Regions from separate parts of the Cobetia sp. Ld8 genome, predicted to be linked through region 2. Evidence: predicted binding sites of a transcription regulator. Region 2 holds the regulator's gene; the other holds the start of a gene.
The links. Region 2 encodes PhoB, which activates phosphate uptake and scavenging genes when phosphate is short. Its sites were predicted from a motif close to TGTCATANNNNTGTCANA; they were not measured.
Positions count from the first base shown of each region.

Region 1: a site for PhoB is predicted at 3,857-3,874, ahead of ACJJV2_RS11215 (glycosyltransferase family 1 protein). Genes of this name have one in related genera too.

Region 1 covers NZ_JBISHF010000008.1:59,124-66,421, forward strand. The annotation lists gene nhaD (sodium:proton antiporter NhaD) at 297-1,586, opposite strand; gene ACJJV2_RS11205 (acyltransferase) at 1,858-2,760, shown strand; gene ACJJV2_RS11210 (LysM peptidoglycan-binding domain-containing protein) at 2,750-3,703, shown strand; gene ACJJV2_RS11215 (glycosyltransferase family 1 protein) at 3,940-5,097, shown strand; gene ACJJV2_RS11220 (phosphatase PAP2 family protein) at 5,069-5,620, shown strand; gene ACJJV2_RS11225 (alpha-ketoglutarate-dependent dioxygenase AlkB family protein) at 5,706-6,515, shown strand; gene ACJJV2_RS11230 (LysR family transcriptional regulator) at 6,624-7,298, opposite strand, start outside.
Region 2 covers NZ_JBISHF010000009.1:283,482-290,779, forward strand. The annotation lists gene phoU (phosphate signaling complex protein PhoU) at 17-742, shown strand; gene cysZ (sulfate transporter CysZ) at 939-1,667, shown strand; gene phoR (phosphate regulon sensor histidine kinase PhoR) at 1,854-3,176, opposite strand; gene phoB (phosphate regulon transcriptional regulator PhoB) at 3,184-3,873, opposite strand; gene ubiA (4-hydroxybenzoate octaprenyltransferase) at 4,097-4,987, opposite strand; gene ACJJV2_RS17480 (chorismate--pyruvate lyase family protein) at 5,042-5,620, opposite strand; gene ACJJV2_RS17485 (NAD(P)/FAD-dependent oxidoreductase) at 5,939-7,138, shown strand.

The sequences.
Region 1 (7,298 bases), on a different contig from region 2:
CGACTCGCCGCTTTCCCCCGCCATGCCTGCGCCTTGTGTCTGAGCCTCTAAACCTAACGTCGCAGACAGGTTATCAACAGAAGCTGTGGAAAAAGCTGTGAAGAATCTCTGTACATCTAGGTATCGCCATCGAGATCAGGCGAGCGCAGACAGATTGATCAAAAAATGATCAGCCGGCCTAAAACAGCGCCAATTCCCCTTCCGACCACGCATCTGACAGTGCATCAGACGGCCACTGTGGCAGCGACTGCGGCAGCGGCTGTGGCCGTAGTGAACACCTCCCAGCACCCCTCAAATCAGCCTAGAGACGACAGCGCCAATGTCACTGGCGTATTCGTGATCTGCCCGCCCAGCCAGTATGCCCCCAGATAGCCCACGCTGTAGGCCAGCAACAACGCCGGGAAGAAGCGCAGATAACTCATGAAGCTCACCTCGCGCACCTTGGAAAGCGCGATCACCCCGGCGGCGGAGCCAATCACCAGCAGCGAGCCACCCACGCCTGCGGCATAGGTCAGCGCCAGCCATTCGGCATCGTTCATGCTGACATCCGCCTTGAGCACTGCGGCGGTCAGCGGCACGTTGTCCACCAGCGCCGAAAGCAGCCCGACCAGATAATTGGCCTGCATCGCCGGCATCAGGGCATAGAGCTGTGCCAGGCCTTCCAGCAGACGAGCTTCCTTGAGCGCCCCGACCATCAGCAGGATGCCGAGGAAGAATAGCAATGTATCGAATTCGATAATACGAATGTAATCAAGTATGCGGCGCTCTTCGCTGTCGCTGCGCCGTTCGGCGACATGCCCGAGCAGGAACATCAACGACATCCCGAACAGGAAAGTCAGCAGCGGCGGCACGCCAAACAGCACATTGAGCCCGAGGGTCGACAGGATGGTGGCCAGAAACAGCCAGGCGACCAGACGATCAAGACGCCGGGTCGCGCGCGGCTCGCGCACCAGATTCACCTCGCCACCCAGCCCGGGCAGCAGTAGCGTCGCCAGCAGCATCACGCTGAGGAAGGACGGCAGCGCCAGCAGCATCAGCTCGCTGATGCGCACCTTGCCCGCCAGGAAGATCATCAGCGTGGTCACATCCCCGGTGATCAGCGCCACCCCGCCGGAGTTGACGGCGAATACCGCCAGCACCGCAAAGCGCAGCGTCTTCTTCGGCGCCAGGCCCAGCGACAGCACCAGGGTCAGCGATACCAGCGTCGCGGTGATGTTGTCGGCCAGCGATGAAAAGGCGAAGGCAAAGAGTCCCGTCAGATACAGCAGGCCGCGCTCCCCGATGCGCTTCGGCAGCAGGCGGTAGATCAGATTGGCGATCAGCCCCTTGGCATTGAGAAAGGCCACGAAGGTCATCGCCGCCATCAGAAACAGCCACAAGGTGGCGATCTCGAGCAGGTTCTCGTTCAAGGCCTCGGGGACATCATCCACCGCCAGGGCCGCGGGGCCGAAGATGAACAGCAGCAACCAGCTGAAGGTGCCCAGCAACAAGGTCGTCTTGGCCTTGTTGAGATGGATCACATCCTCGATGGCAATCAACACGAAGGCGGCCAGCGCCAGCCCGATCAACAGTCCCTGCAACCACATGCCACTCTCACTCCCTGAGATATCGCCGCGCAGCGGCGGCGATGATTGACGGTGCCCGGCGTGACATCAGCGTGAACCCTGCCACGGCCTTTCCCTTGCACCGACCCGTCACACGACCGGCGATGCATCTCATCACAGCTGCGTGCGCCCCGCCATTCGACCTGAGGGGCGTTCGCTTCGTGCAACGCAGGGTTGCCATCCCCCACGCAAGCGGGGTGGGCATCCACTCTTGGGTGAATTACGATGGCGCCACCTGATGAAGGAGTCATGCATGTCGAGTATCAGAGGTGTCATCAGCCTTGTCTTTCTGATCATCAATACCCTGTGCTGGGCGCTGCCGCTTTACCTGCTGGCCGCACTCAAGCTGATCACGCCATCGCGCCGCCTGCAGTTGCACATGCTGGAGGGGCTCAACCGCCTCGCCATGGGCTGGATCGGCACCAACAACCTGTGGATTCGCCATGTGCTGCGTCCGCGCTGGGACATCCACGTGCCGCCATCGCTGCGCGATGGGTCTGCCCGACGTCGCTGGTGGCTGGTGATCGCCAATCACCGCAGCTGGACTGACATCTTCGTTCTCCAGTACGCCCTGCACCGTCGCACGCCGATGCCCAAGTTCTTCCTCAAGCAGGAGCTCATCTGGGTGCCGGTGATCGGCCTTGCCTGGTGGGCACTGGAGTTCCCGTTCATGCGCCGTTACAGCCAGCAGAAACTGGCCAGCAATCCGCGGCTCGCCGAGCGTGATCGCGAAGCGACGCGACGCATGTGCGAGCGCTCGCGACAGGCGCCGATGGCGATCTTCAACTTCGTGGAAGGCACTCGCTTCACGCCCGCCAAGCACAACCAGCAGCAGAGCCCTTTCCAGCATCTGCTCAAGCCGCGTGCCGGCGGCAGTGCCCAGGTGATCAACACGCTTGGCGATCGACTTTCCGGTATTCTGGATGCCACCCTCGATTACCGGCATGCCGATGCCAGTTTCTGGCAGTTCCTGTGCGGTCACGGGGGCGACATCACGCTCGTCATCACTCAGCGGCCGTTGGAGCCCTGGATGCTGGACGGCAACTATCATGCGGACGCCGCCTATCGCGAGCGCTTCCAGCAATGGCTCAATCAGGTCTGGAAGGACAAGGATGCCCGACTGTCACGTGCAGGGAATGACATTGATGAACACTGAATACGGCCTGAATGCCGCGGGCTTCATGGCACGAGCGCAGGCCGGACCTGACGTGAACCGTCCACTTCTGCAGCGTGTTGGCGTCGCGCTGCGCTGGCTGGCGCTGATCTGCCTCGGTCTGTGGCTGAGCGGCTGCGCGACCGGCAGCTACTCCGGCTCTCCGGCCGGCCAGTGGGTCACCATCCAGAAGGGCGATACCCTGGGGCAGATCGCGCGCGATGCCGATATTCCCCTGCTGCGCCTCACGCGCTTCAATCCGGGCGTCAAGATTCGTGACCTCAAGGTCGGTCAGCGCATCCTGGTGCCCACCGCGCGTGAGCGAGCGCCCTCCGGCGGCCCGTATCGCTATCAGCTGCGCCCCGGCGACACCTACTCCAAGGTCGGGCGCTATTTCGGTGCCAGCCCGCAGCGCATTCAGGCCGCCAACCCCGGCAAGGACCCCAATGATCTCGATGTCGGCATGCTGATCTCGGTGCCGCTCAACGGTGGCCCGAGCCGCAGCGCCCCGGCCGCGCGCGCCAGCGGTGGCAGCCTGGTCGCCCGCCCGGACCCTGGCCCGCTGCAGAAGCCGGGCCAGTCATGGCGCTGGCCTGCCGCCGGCAGCGTGACGCGTGAATTCGGCACCAACGGCAATGGTCAGCTGGCGCCCATGCAGATTCGCACCGCCGCCAGCGGCATCGCCAGTGCACCGGCGCGGGGCGAAGTGCGCTTCGCCGACTCCATGCGCCAACTGGGCAACGTGGTCATCCTGCACCACTCCGGCAACCTGCAGAGCGTGCTGGCCCAGTGCGGCGAGATTCTGGTCAAGGTGGGCCAGCAGGTCACTCCGGGCACGCCGCTTTGTCGCGTCGCACGCGGCAACAACGGTCAGCATGAATTGCTGTTCGACGTGCGCCACGGCGGCAAGCCGATCGACCCGCGCGAGATTCTCGAGAAGCGCTGAACCAGCGTTGCTTCCCGGCGCCAGCCCGATATGGCGCCACCACCAATCCCCGCCAGATGACGACAGCGCCGGTGCCACGCCGGTGACTGTCGTCCTTGCTTGACGATTCATGAGACAACCCTCATACCTCTGAGTTGTGAGGGGTTGAGGGTGTGTCATCGCTTCGTCACCTGCTTGTTATGCCGCCGTCACTCCCTCTCTCGATAATGACCACAATAGTCATCTAGGGAGACGTCATGGAGCGCATTGCCTTCGTCAGTGAAACCTGGCATCCGGAGATCAATGGCGTGGCTCATACCTTGAGTCATCTGTGCGATCAACTCATCGCACGCGGCTGTGAGCTCCAACTCATTCGTCCCGCCACCCGAGATGGCAGCCTGGAGCCGCGTGTCCAGCAGGAGCTTCAGGTACGTGGCTTCCGCCTGCCCGGATATGACACCGTGCAGGTCGGCGTGCCGGCACCGCAGCGCCTGATGCGCATGTGGCGCGAGCATCGCCCCTCCGTCGTCTATATCGCCACCGAAGGCCCGCTGGGCATCAGCGCACTGATGGTCGCCCGCCGTCTGGGCCTGCCGGTGGTCGCGGGCTTTCATACCAATTTCGATCAATACAGCACCCACTACCGGCTCAAGGCGCTACGCCCGCTGGTACGGCGCGGCCTGCGCCGCTTCCACAACGCCGCCAACATGACGCTGGTACCGACCCGCACCCAGGCAGACAGCCTGATGCAGCAAGGCTTCGAGCATGTGCAGGTGGTGGGACGCGGCCTGGATTGCGAGCGCTTCTCGCCCAGTCATCGCAGCGAAGCATTGCGCAAGTCATGGGGCGTCAGCTCACAGCAACCCGTCGCGCTGCACGTCGGGCGCCTGGCCGCCGAGAAGAACATCGAGCTGCTGATCCGCACCTATGAGGCCATGCTGGCCGTGCAACCGGACCTCGCCCTGGTGCTGGTCGGAGACGGCCCGCTACGCGAGCGCCTGGAACAGCGCCTGCCCGAGGCGATCTTCGCCGGCTTCCAGACCGGTGAGGCGCTGGCCGCCCATTACGCCAGTGCCGACCTGTTCGTCTTCCCGTCACTGTCGGAGACCTTCGGCAATGTGGTGCTGGAAGCCATGGCCAGCGGGCTGGCCGTGATCGCCTTCGATTACGCGGCGGCCGCCGAGGTGATCCGCGATGATCATCAGGGCCTGCTGGCGCCCTGCAGCCAGCCGGAGCGCTTCATCGAACAGGCGGTGGAGGCCTGCCAGCGGCCGGCCCGCATCGCCAGACTGGGACGTGCCGCCCGCGTGCGCGTCGAACCATTGGGCTGGAGCCGCATCGCCGAGGGCTTTCTGACCTGCCTGCGTCACGCCGAGGAGAAGCCCGATGCACGATCGCAGCCTTCCCGTCTTTGAGCGACTGGACCTTCTGGAGTGGCGCCTGTGCCGCCAGGTCGCGCGCCTGGCGCTGTTCCGGCCGATACTCACCCTGTTTCGTATCGTCTCGCGGCTGGGCGACTGGCCGGTATGGGCGCTGCTGACGCTGAGCCTGCCGCTGCACCATGCCATGGGCGGCTGGCTGTTTCTGGAATTCGGTTTGGCGGCCGGCGCCGGGGCACTGCTCTACCGCGCGCTCAAGACGCGGCTGTGTCGGGAGCGCCCGTTCATCACCTTCAACACCATCAATTGCACCATGCCGCCGCTGGACCGCTACAGCTTCCCCAGCGGTCACACCCTGCATGCTGCCCTCTTCGCCAGCCTGACCGCTCAACAGCTGCCGGAGCTTGCCATCTTCGTCACGCCGCTGGCGCTGCTGATCGCGCTTTCCCGGGTGATCCTCGGCCTGCATTACGTCAGTGATGTGCTGGCCGGCGCGCTGCTGGGGCTGGGCCTTGCCGAGGTGGCCATCCTGACCTTCGAGGCGCTGCTGACGACCTGACGCTCGCGAGGCATGCGCCAGCCCGGGGTCGGCGCGAATCGAGAGCCACTTGCCCAACCTAACACGGCTCTGGCACTCTCGCCGCATGAAGACTCCTTCTGCTGGCGACGACCTCTTCGCCGCCCTCTCGACCTCTGATTCGACGTCCGCGACTGATGGAGCTGCGCGCCAGACGGCGGCGGATGGCTCGGCCCTGGCAGCTCGCCCGCGCGAGCTGCCCGATGACTGGCTCACCCTCGCGCACGGCTGGTACCGCCATCCTCTGCATCCGCTTTATCTCAAGCCGCGCGCCCTGACGCCACTGCAGGCCGATCAGGCCCTCGTCACGCTGGAGGGCGATCTCGACTGGCAGCGCCCCAGCCTGAGCGTGCATGGCAAGACGCACCCGATCCCACGCCGTCAGGTGTGGATGGGCGATGTCGGCGCCCGCTATCGCTACTCCGGCAGTCTGTTCGAACCCAACCCCTGGCACATGACCGCCTGGCAGCTGGGCGAGCTGTCGCGTCATGCCATCAATCACGAGCTCAGCCCGCAACGCGATGACCTGGGACGCAGCGAGCCCGTGATCCCGGAGCACTTCAACAGCCTGCTGGCCAATCGCTACGCCGATGGTGCCGACCGCATGGGCTGGCACAGCGACAACGAGCCGGAACTGGGCACACGCCCGATCGTGCTCGCCATCTCGCTGGGACGAGAACGCCCCCTGCGTTTCAAGGGCCATCCGCGCAGCCCCTATGCCGACACGCCGGCGTTCAATCTGTGGCTGCCGCACGGCTCGCTGCTGGTGATGGGTCGTGGCTGTCAGGACCGCCTCCATCATGCGCTGCCGCCGCGCAAGCTGGAGGGACTGCGCATCAGCCTGACCTATCGCCAGCTGCTGACGCCCTCGCGCTGAGGTCATCTTTCTTGTTGCTCTCTTCTCGTGGCCCTCTTACTTGCTCTCTCCCTGCTCTATCGCCCTCTCTCTTGTTTCTTCTCTCTGCTTCACTTTGCCACCCCACATTCATTCCGCCGACGGATAACGCGCGCGCAGGGTCTCCAGCATCGCCTGTACCGCCACCGACAGCTCATGGCGGCCGCGACGGATCACCCCGACCCGCTGCTGAATCTCGGGGCCTGTCAGCGGCAGACACTGACAACCCAGCGCACTCATCTGCGCCGCGCTCATCGCCGGCACCGCGCTGACGCCCAGACCTTCCGCCACCATGCGACCGCAGGTGACCAGCTGGTGAGTCTCGAAGGCGACATGCAGCGCCATACCCGCATCCTCGAGGCGCTTCTCGAGCATGCGACGCACCCCCGAGGGCCGCTGCAGCGTGATGAAGTCTTCCTTGAGCAGTCGTGACCACTCGATGGAGGTCGGCGCCTCTGCCAGCAAGGCATGGCCGGGGGGAATGATCGCCACATAGCGGTCCTCGAACAGCAGCTCGAACACCAGGTCCTGACGCACGCCGGGGTCGAAGCAGATCCCCAACTCGACGCGGCCATCGGTGACCCGCTCAACCACCTCTTCGGCGATGACGTCGTTCACTTCGATGGTGATCTCCGGATATTGGCGGCGAAAATCGGCCAGTACCCCGGGCAGCAGATTACCGGCAAAGGTCGGCATCGCGGCCAGGGCCACGCGGCCGCGCCCGAGACTGAAGCGCTGGCGCATCTCATCCTCGGCATGCTCCCA
Region 2 (7,298 bases):
TTTCCGGGAGAGGGAAATGGATATCACCAGCGATTCGCACGGCAAGCATATCTCAGAGCAGTTCAATCATGAGCTGGATGCACTGAAGACACACCTGCTGGCCATGGGCGGACTGGTAGAGAAACAACTGCAGGATGCCGTCACGGCATTGCTGGAAGGCGACAGTGAAACCGCCACGCGGGTGCGCGACAACGACAAGGCTGTCAACGACATGCAGCTCAAGATCGATGACGAGTGCACCCGGGTGCTGGCCCGCCGTCAGCCGGCGGCCTCCGACCTGCGCCTGGTGCTGGCCGTCATCCGCGCCACCTCCGATCTCGAGCGTATCGGTGATGAATCGAGCAAGATCGCACGCAACGCCATCTCGCTGGTCGAGAACGGCCAGAGCCCGCGTGGCATGGTCGAGGTGCGTCATCTCAGCCAGCACGTGCGCAGCATGGTGCGTGACTCCCTGACGGCCTTCGCGCGCTTCGATACCGACCTTGCCCTCAAGGTGCTGCGTGAAGACGCCTCGGTGGATCTGGAATATCAGAGCGCGATGCGCTCGCTGATGACTTTCATGATGGAAGACGCGCGCCAGATCACCCCGGTGCTCAACGTGATGTGGATTCTGCGTGCGCTGGAGCGCATCGGTGACCACGCCGACAACCTGGCCGAGTACGTCATCTTCCTGGTCAAGGGCGTGGATGTGCGTCACACCGATACCCATGACCTGAAGCCGCAGGACCTGGACAAGAAGTGAGCTGACGCGCTTCCCTGCCCCTGTGTAGCGTCTTTCGCCCCGCACCTGCCCACCGGCAGGTCGCGGGGCGATTGCGTCGTGGGAGCGCGAGCGGTGTCAGGCGGCCGACAGCTGCGCCGCGCAGGCGGGAGTGCTAGGGTGTGGCTCCGGTCAGCCCGCTGGCTGGCCGGTTCTTTTGAGATGACGAGGACGTCGCATGATTGATGCCGTATCGGCGCTGGTCCGCGGGACCCGCATGGTCTATACCCCCGGGCTGCGCCGCTTCGTATTCGTACCGCTGGCGATCAACCTGGTGCTCTACAGCATCACGCTGTGGGTATTGTTCAACCAGTTCGGTGGCTGGATCGATTACTGGATGCTCAAGGTGCCGGCCTGGCTGGAGTGGCTCAGCTGGTTGATCTGGCCGGTGCTGGTAGTGAGTCTGTTGCTGGTGGTGTTCTTCACCTTCAGCCTGGTGACCAACCTGATCGCCGCGCCCTTCTACGGCATTCTGGCCGAGAAGGTCGAGCATCGTCTGGATGGCACCCTGATCGATGATGACCGTGGCCTGATGAAGATCGGCGTCGACTCGCTGGGGCGTGAAATGGCCAAGCTGGGCTACTTCATCCCGCGCATGATCGCGCTGTTCATCATCGGCTTCATCCCGGGCCTGAACCTGCTCTCGCCGCTGTTGTGGGGACTGTTCTCGGCCTGGAGCATGTCGATCCAGTATCTCGACTACCCGATGGACAACCATCAGGTCAGCTTCGGTGACATGAAGCAGCGCCTCAAGGCGCGCTGGTGGCCCTCACTGACCTTCGGCGCCGCGGTGTTCGTCATGACGCTGGTGCCGCTGGCCAATCTGCTGTTCATCCCGGGCGCCGTCGCCGGGGCGGTATTGATGTGGCAGAGCCACTACCGTCAGTTGCCGGCACCGCGTCGTTGAGACAGCCTGTCGCTGAACTGACTCGTCGCTAAGTTGGCACGTCTCTAAGTTGGCACGTCGCTGAAATAGCCGCAGCGTCGTCTGATTGACCAAACGAAACGCCCCGCAGTCGCCTCCTTACGAGGTGGCTGCGGGGCGTTCTGCGTTGGGCTGGCGTCCGGGGCAGATCATCACTGAATCAGCCCATCACTGGGCTAGCGCACTGCTGGCCTGGGGAGCGCTCGCCTGACAGGCGCGCTCGTCGGGGAAGTGACAGCGGAAGCGCGCACCCTCGCCGGGGTGGCTGTCGATCTCCAGATGGCCCTGATGACGAATCAGCACATGCTTGACGATGGCGAGCCCGAGGCCGGTGCCTCCCGTGGCGGTGCTGCGGTCCTTGTCGATGCGGTAGAAGCGCTCGGTCAGGCGCGGCAGGTGCACCGGGTCGATGCCGTCCCCGTCATCTTCCACCTCGACCAGCAGGCCCTGGTCATCCGCCTTCCAGCGCAGGGTGATATGACAGTCTTCGGGGGTGTAGCGCACCGCATTGAAGACCAGATTCGAGATCGCGCTGCGCAGCTCCTGCTCCTCACCGCGCAGTGACAGGCTGGCATCGGCCTCGATGGAGAAGGTGTGGCGCCCCTGGGACAGGCCTTCGGCGTCGTCGCGGATATGGCCGAGCAGGGCACTCATGTCGATGCAGCGACCATTGTCGGACAGCTCGTCGGTTTCCAGGCGTGACAGGGTCAGCAGGTCCTCGACCAGGTGCTGCATGCGGTCGGTCTGGCTCTGCATCTGGCCCAGTCCACGCTGCCAGCGCGGTGGCAGGTCATCGGCGTAATCGGAGTAGGTCTCGAGATAGCCGGCCAGTACCGTCAGCGGCGTGCGCAGCTCATGGGAGACATTGGCCACGAAGTCGCGGCGCATCTCTTCAAGACGATAGAGGCGGGTGACGTCACGCAGCATGACCAGGCGCTCGTTGTCACCGAACAGGGTGATGGAGATCTGCAGCGTCAGGTTGTCAGATAGCGGCGACTGGAGCGTCAGCGGCTCGCGGTAGGCCAGCCGATTGAAGTAGTCGATGAAGACGGGGTCACGCAGATAGTTGGTGATGTGCTGACCGCGGTCGTGGCTGGCCTTGAGACCGACCAGCTGCTCGGCAGCGCTGTTCCACCATTCCATGTCACCGTGGTTGTCCAGCATCACCAGGCCGTCGCGCATGGCCTCGGAGGATTCCTGGATACGGTTGAGGATGCTGCGCAGTCGCTCCTGAGCCTGACGCTGGCCCTTCTGGTAGCGGTAGAGACGATCGAGCAGGTCTCCCCAGACGCCATCGCCGGGCGGCGGCTCTTCATGGGGATTGGTGATCAGCCAGGTGTAGAGGCTCTTCAAGTGCTTGAGATGGACGAACAGATACAGCGAAAGACCCAGCGCCAGGCCCCAGCCCAGATGGCCCAGCAGGCCACCGATCAGGCCGAAGCCACCGGCAAGGTAGCCGAGGCGCCATAGCTCGTTGGTCCAATAGCGCATGAATCCCTCAGGCCTGAGCGCTAAAGCGGTAACCGGTGCCGCGGACGGTCTGGATCAGATGCTGATGGCCTGTGCCCAGCGCCTTGCGCAGGCGACGGATGTGCACGTCCACGGTGCGCTCCTCGACATAGACGTTGCCGCCCCATACCTGATCGAGCAGCTGGCTGCGCGTGTAGGCACGCTCCTGATGCGTCATGAAGAACTGCAGCAGGCGATATTCGGTCGGGCCGACATCCAGCGAGTTGCCGTGGGCGGTGACGCGGTGGCTGGCCGGGTCGAGCATCAGGCCTTCGACTTCCACCGCCTCCTCGACCCCCTTGGGAGTGGTGCGACGCAGCACGGCCTTGAGACGGGCGACCAGCTCGCGCGGCGAGAAGGGCTTGGTGATGTAGTCGTCGGCACCGGCTTCCAGGCCTTGAATCTTGTTGTCTTCCTCGCCCTTGGCAGTCAACAGGATGATCGGCAGCTCCGAGGTGGTCTCGTCACGCTTGAGACGCCGCGCGAGCTCCAGGCCACTGGTGCCCGGCATCATCCAGTCCAGCAACAGCAGATCGGGCTTTTCATCGACGACGATGGCGTGGGCGTCCTGGGCATTGTCTGCCTCCAGCACGCGGTAATCCGCCATTTCGAGGGCAACGGCGATCATCTCGCGAATCGAGGATTCATCGTCGACAATCAGTACGGTCTTGGAGCTCATCGCTAGATCCCATGCAGCAGTCGGCGCACGCGCCAGAATGACAAGTCGATGACGATTACAACCCGCTTATATGACAGCGAGATGACAACTGCCAGCATGGCAGCTTGCACGCAAGCCTGCCAGCCGCCTTGGAGGCGCGGCAGGCAGGCATGAACCGTGGGCTGGGAAGCAATAGAGGGCAGGGGTTGCTTTGAATTAAATAATACTAATGTTTATGCAGGCGTCAGCTCATCGGCCAGGTCGCCAGGGCGATACCGGCGAAGATCAGCAGACCCGTCCAATGATTGTTGAGGAAGGCCTGGAAGCAGGGCGCACGCTCACGCTCCCGGATCAGACGTTGCTGCCAGACGAAGGTGACGGCGGCGGCAGCCAGCCCCAGCCAGTAGAAGATGCCCAGCGCCAGGTGCAGGCCGATGCCGATCAACACCGCCAGCATGCCCAGCTGCAACAGGCCGATCATCAGCTTGTCGGCACGCCCGAACAGCACGGCGGTGGACTTGATGCCCACCTTGAGGTCGTCGTTGCGATCGACCATCGCGTAGGCGGTGTCGTAAGCCACCGTCCACATCAAGTTGGCCGCGAACAGCCACCAGCCGTAGGTCGGCACCTCCTCCAGCGTCGCGGCGAAGGCCATCGGAATCGCCCAGCCGAAGGCGGCGCCCAGCACCACCTGGGGCAGATGATGGAAGCGCTTCATGAACGGGTAGCTGGCCGCCAGCAGCACGGCGATGATCGACAGCAGCACCGTGGTCAGATTGGTGAAGCACACCAGCACGAAGGCGGCCGCGACCAGCCCCCCGAACAGCGTCAGCGCCTCGTGCTCCGAGATGCGACCCGAGGTCAGCGGTCGGTCACGCGTGCGCTCGACATGCTTGTCCCAATGGCGGTCGGCGTAGTCGTTGATCACGCAGCCGGCGGCGCGCATCAGATAGACCCCGGCGATGAAGATCAGCAGGGTCGTGCGCTCGGGAATGCCATCTGCCGCCAGCCACAGTGCCCACAGGGTCGGCCACATCAGCAGCCAGGTGCCGATGGGGCGGTCCAGCCGTGTCAGGGCGAGGTAGTCGGCCAGTCTGGAAGGACGCGAAGCGGCGGAAGTGGATGACGCGGTCATCGGGGCTCCTGGGCGGGTGGTAGTGGGCAAGGGAAGAGAGAAACGTGGCCAGGCTCAGGCCAGCTGCAGCGCGTGCTGGAAGGCCGGCGTGAAGCCCTCCTGCACCAGCACCTTGAAGCGACCATGCGAGAACATCGAGCGGCGCATCCACCGACTGGTGGTGCGGGCCAGCGGCCTGGGACTCGAAAGCACCAGCGGGGCACGGCTGACATCGATGGCGCTGCGGGTCAGGTCGGGCTGGCGAAACAGCCAATGGCCCAGCGAGCGCTCACCCAGCGTCGAGAGGCGATGACCGTGGGCCAGGTCCAGCGCCGCCAGCGAGCGTGCGATCACCCATGGCGTATCGCCATGACAGAGCGCCACTTCGCGTCGCCAGACATGCCGGCGTGGGCCGATGCCCAGCAGGCGTGCCTCATCCAGCCGCGCGGGGCCGGTGTCCTGCAGCAGCAGGCGCACGCGCAGGCCCTGGATTGGCTGGCCATCGCGTTCATCCTGCTGCTGCATGGCGCTGGCAAGACGCTGGGTCAGCGAGTCCGACGAGGAGAGCCACGCCCACCAGCCGGCCGGCATGACACCCTGCAGCGCGGCAGCCGGCTGCCAATGACGGCGCACCGCCGCCGAAGCAGTGGCCATGACGCGCGTGGGCAAAGGCCAGCGAGGCGCAGGCTGGCATAGAGTCTCGGTTGACGAATGAGGCGCCTCACAGGTGGAGGTCTGTGGCGTGAGCGCTGCGCGATGAGGCTCGCCTGCTGGGCATCGGACCACGGTGAATTCCCTGTCAGGATGACGAAATGGCGAGTCTAGCATGGCCGGGCGGCAAGGCCTCCCGCTCAGGCATGCCTGCACTGCTGGCGGGCTGGTATGCTGGGCGCATTCATCGGCGTTCATGACGGACGCTGCTGGCGCTCTTTCATCAGCGCTCCCCTCGGATCGATCTCAGGAGATGGTGCCATGCGCGACCCTCGCACCCTTGTCATCATTGGTACCGGCATGGCGGGCATTGGTCTGGCGCGCGCGCTGCGTGCGCGTGACAAGGACAGCCGGCTGATCCTCATCAGCCAGGACAGCGGCCACGATTACGCCAAGCCGATGCTGTCCACCGCCTTCGCCAAGAAGATGTCGGCCACCGACCTGTCGCGTCAGGCGCCGGTGGCGCTGGTGGACGAGCTGAATGCCGAGCTGCGTACCCATCAACGCGTCACTGCCATCGACGGTGATGCCCGCCAGCTATGGCTGGGCGAGGAGTGTCTGGCCTATGACGAGCTGGTACTGGCACTCGGCGCGGCGCCGCGTCGTCCCTTCCCCGTCGCCGCGGAAGTGGCCTCACGCGTGCAGAGCATCAATGACCTCGACGACTATGCGGCCTTCTGCGCGACGCTGGCGAAGGCCCGCGAGCGCGGGGAAGACGGGCACGTGGTGATTGTCGGTGCCGGACTGGTCGGCTGTGAATACGCCAATGATCTGACGGCCGCCGGCCACCGCGTCACGCTGGTCGCGCCTGAGGAAACTCCGCTGGATGGGTTGCTGCCGCAAGCGCTGGGGCAGCGTCTGGGCGCGGCGCTGGATGGGCTCGGCGTGACGCGTCGCCAGGGCGAGATGGTCGAGACCATCGCCGCCAGCTCAGGCGAGGAGGCCGAACGCCAGGCCGCGCCGGTCGAGGTGCGCCTGCAGAGCGGTCGTCGCCTGACGGGCTCCGTGGTTCTGCTGGCCACCGGGCTGGCGCCGCGCATTCGTCTGGCGCAGGCCGCAGGCCTGAGCGCCGGCGGTGACGGCATCCGTGTCGACCGCCACCTGGCCACCTCCCAGCCGCATATCTGGGCGCTGGGCGATTGCGCCAGTGTCGAGGGCGTCAATGCCATGTATGTCCAGCCGCTGCAGATGGCTGCGCGCACCCTGGCGGCCAACCTGTGTGGTGAGCCGAGCGTGCTCGACTGGAAGGCGTGGCCGGTGCTGGTCAAGACACCGGTCTTGCCGGTGGTGGCCTATCCGCCGCGTTCGGCCGTGGCGCGCTGGGAAATCACCGGTGAAGGCGATGACCTCGAAGCACGTGCACTGGATATGAACGAACGCTTGATTGGATATGCGTTGACAGGCGCCTCCGTTCGCAGGAAAGTCGAGCTAGCGCGGCAGGCGCCGCCGTTGCTAGGCTAGGCGATGCCATGATCGATGGTCGTAAATCCCTTGCTGCCAGCGCGGTCAGGCACGATAGTGAATGCTCCGTCAGACATGCTGCTCAGCGAGCGTCGTCTGACAGATTGCTACCATCGACAGGTTTGATACGGCAAAGCTTGCCGGGAGCGGATTGCGTCGC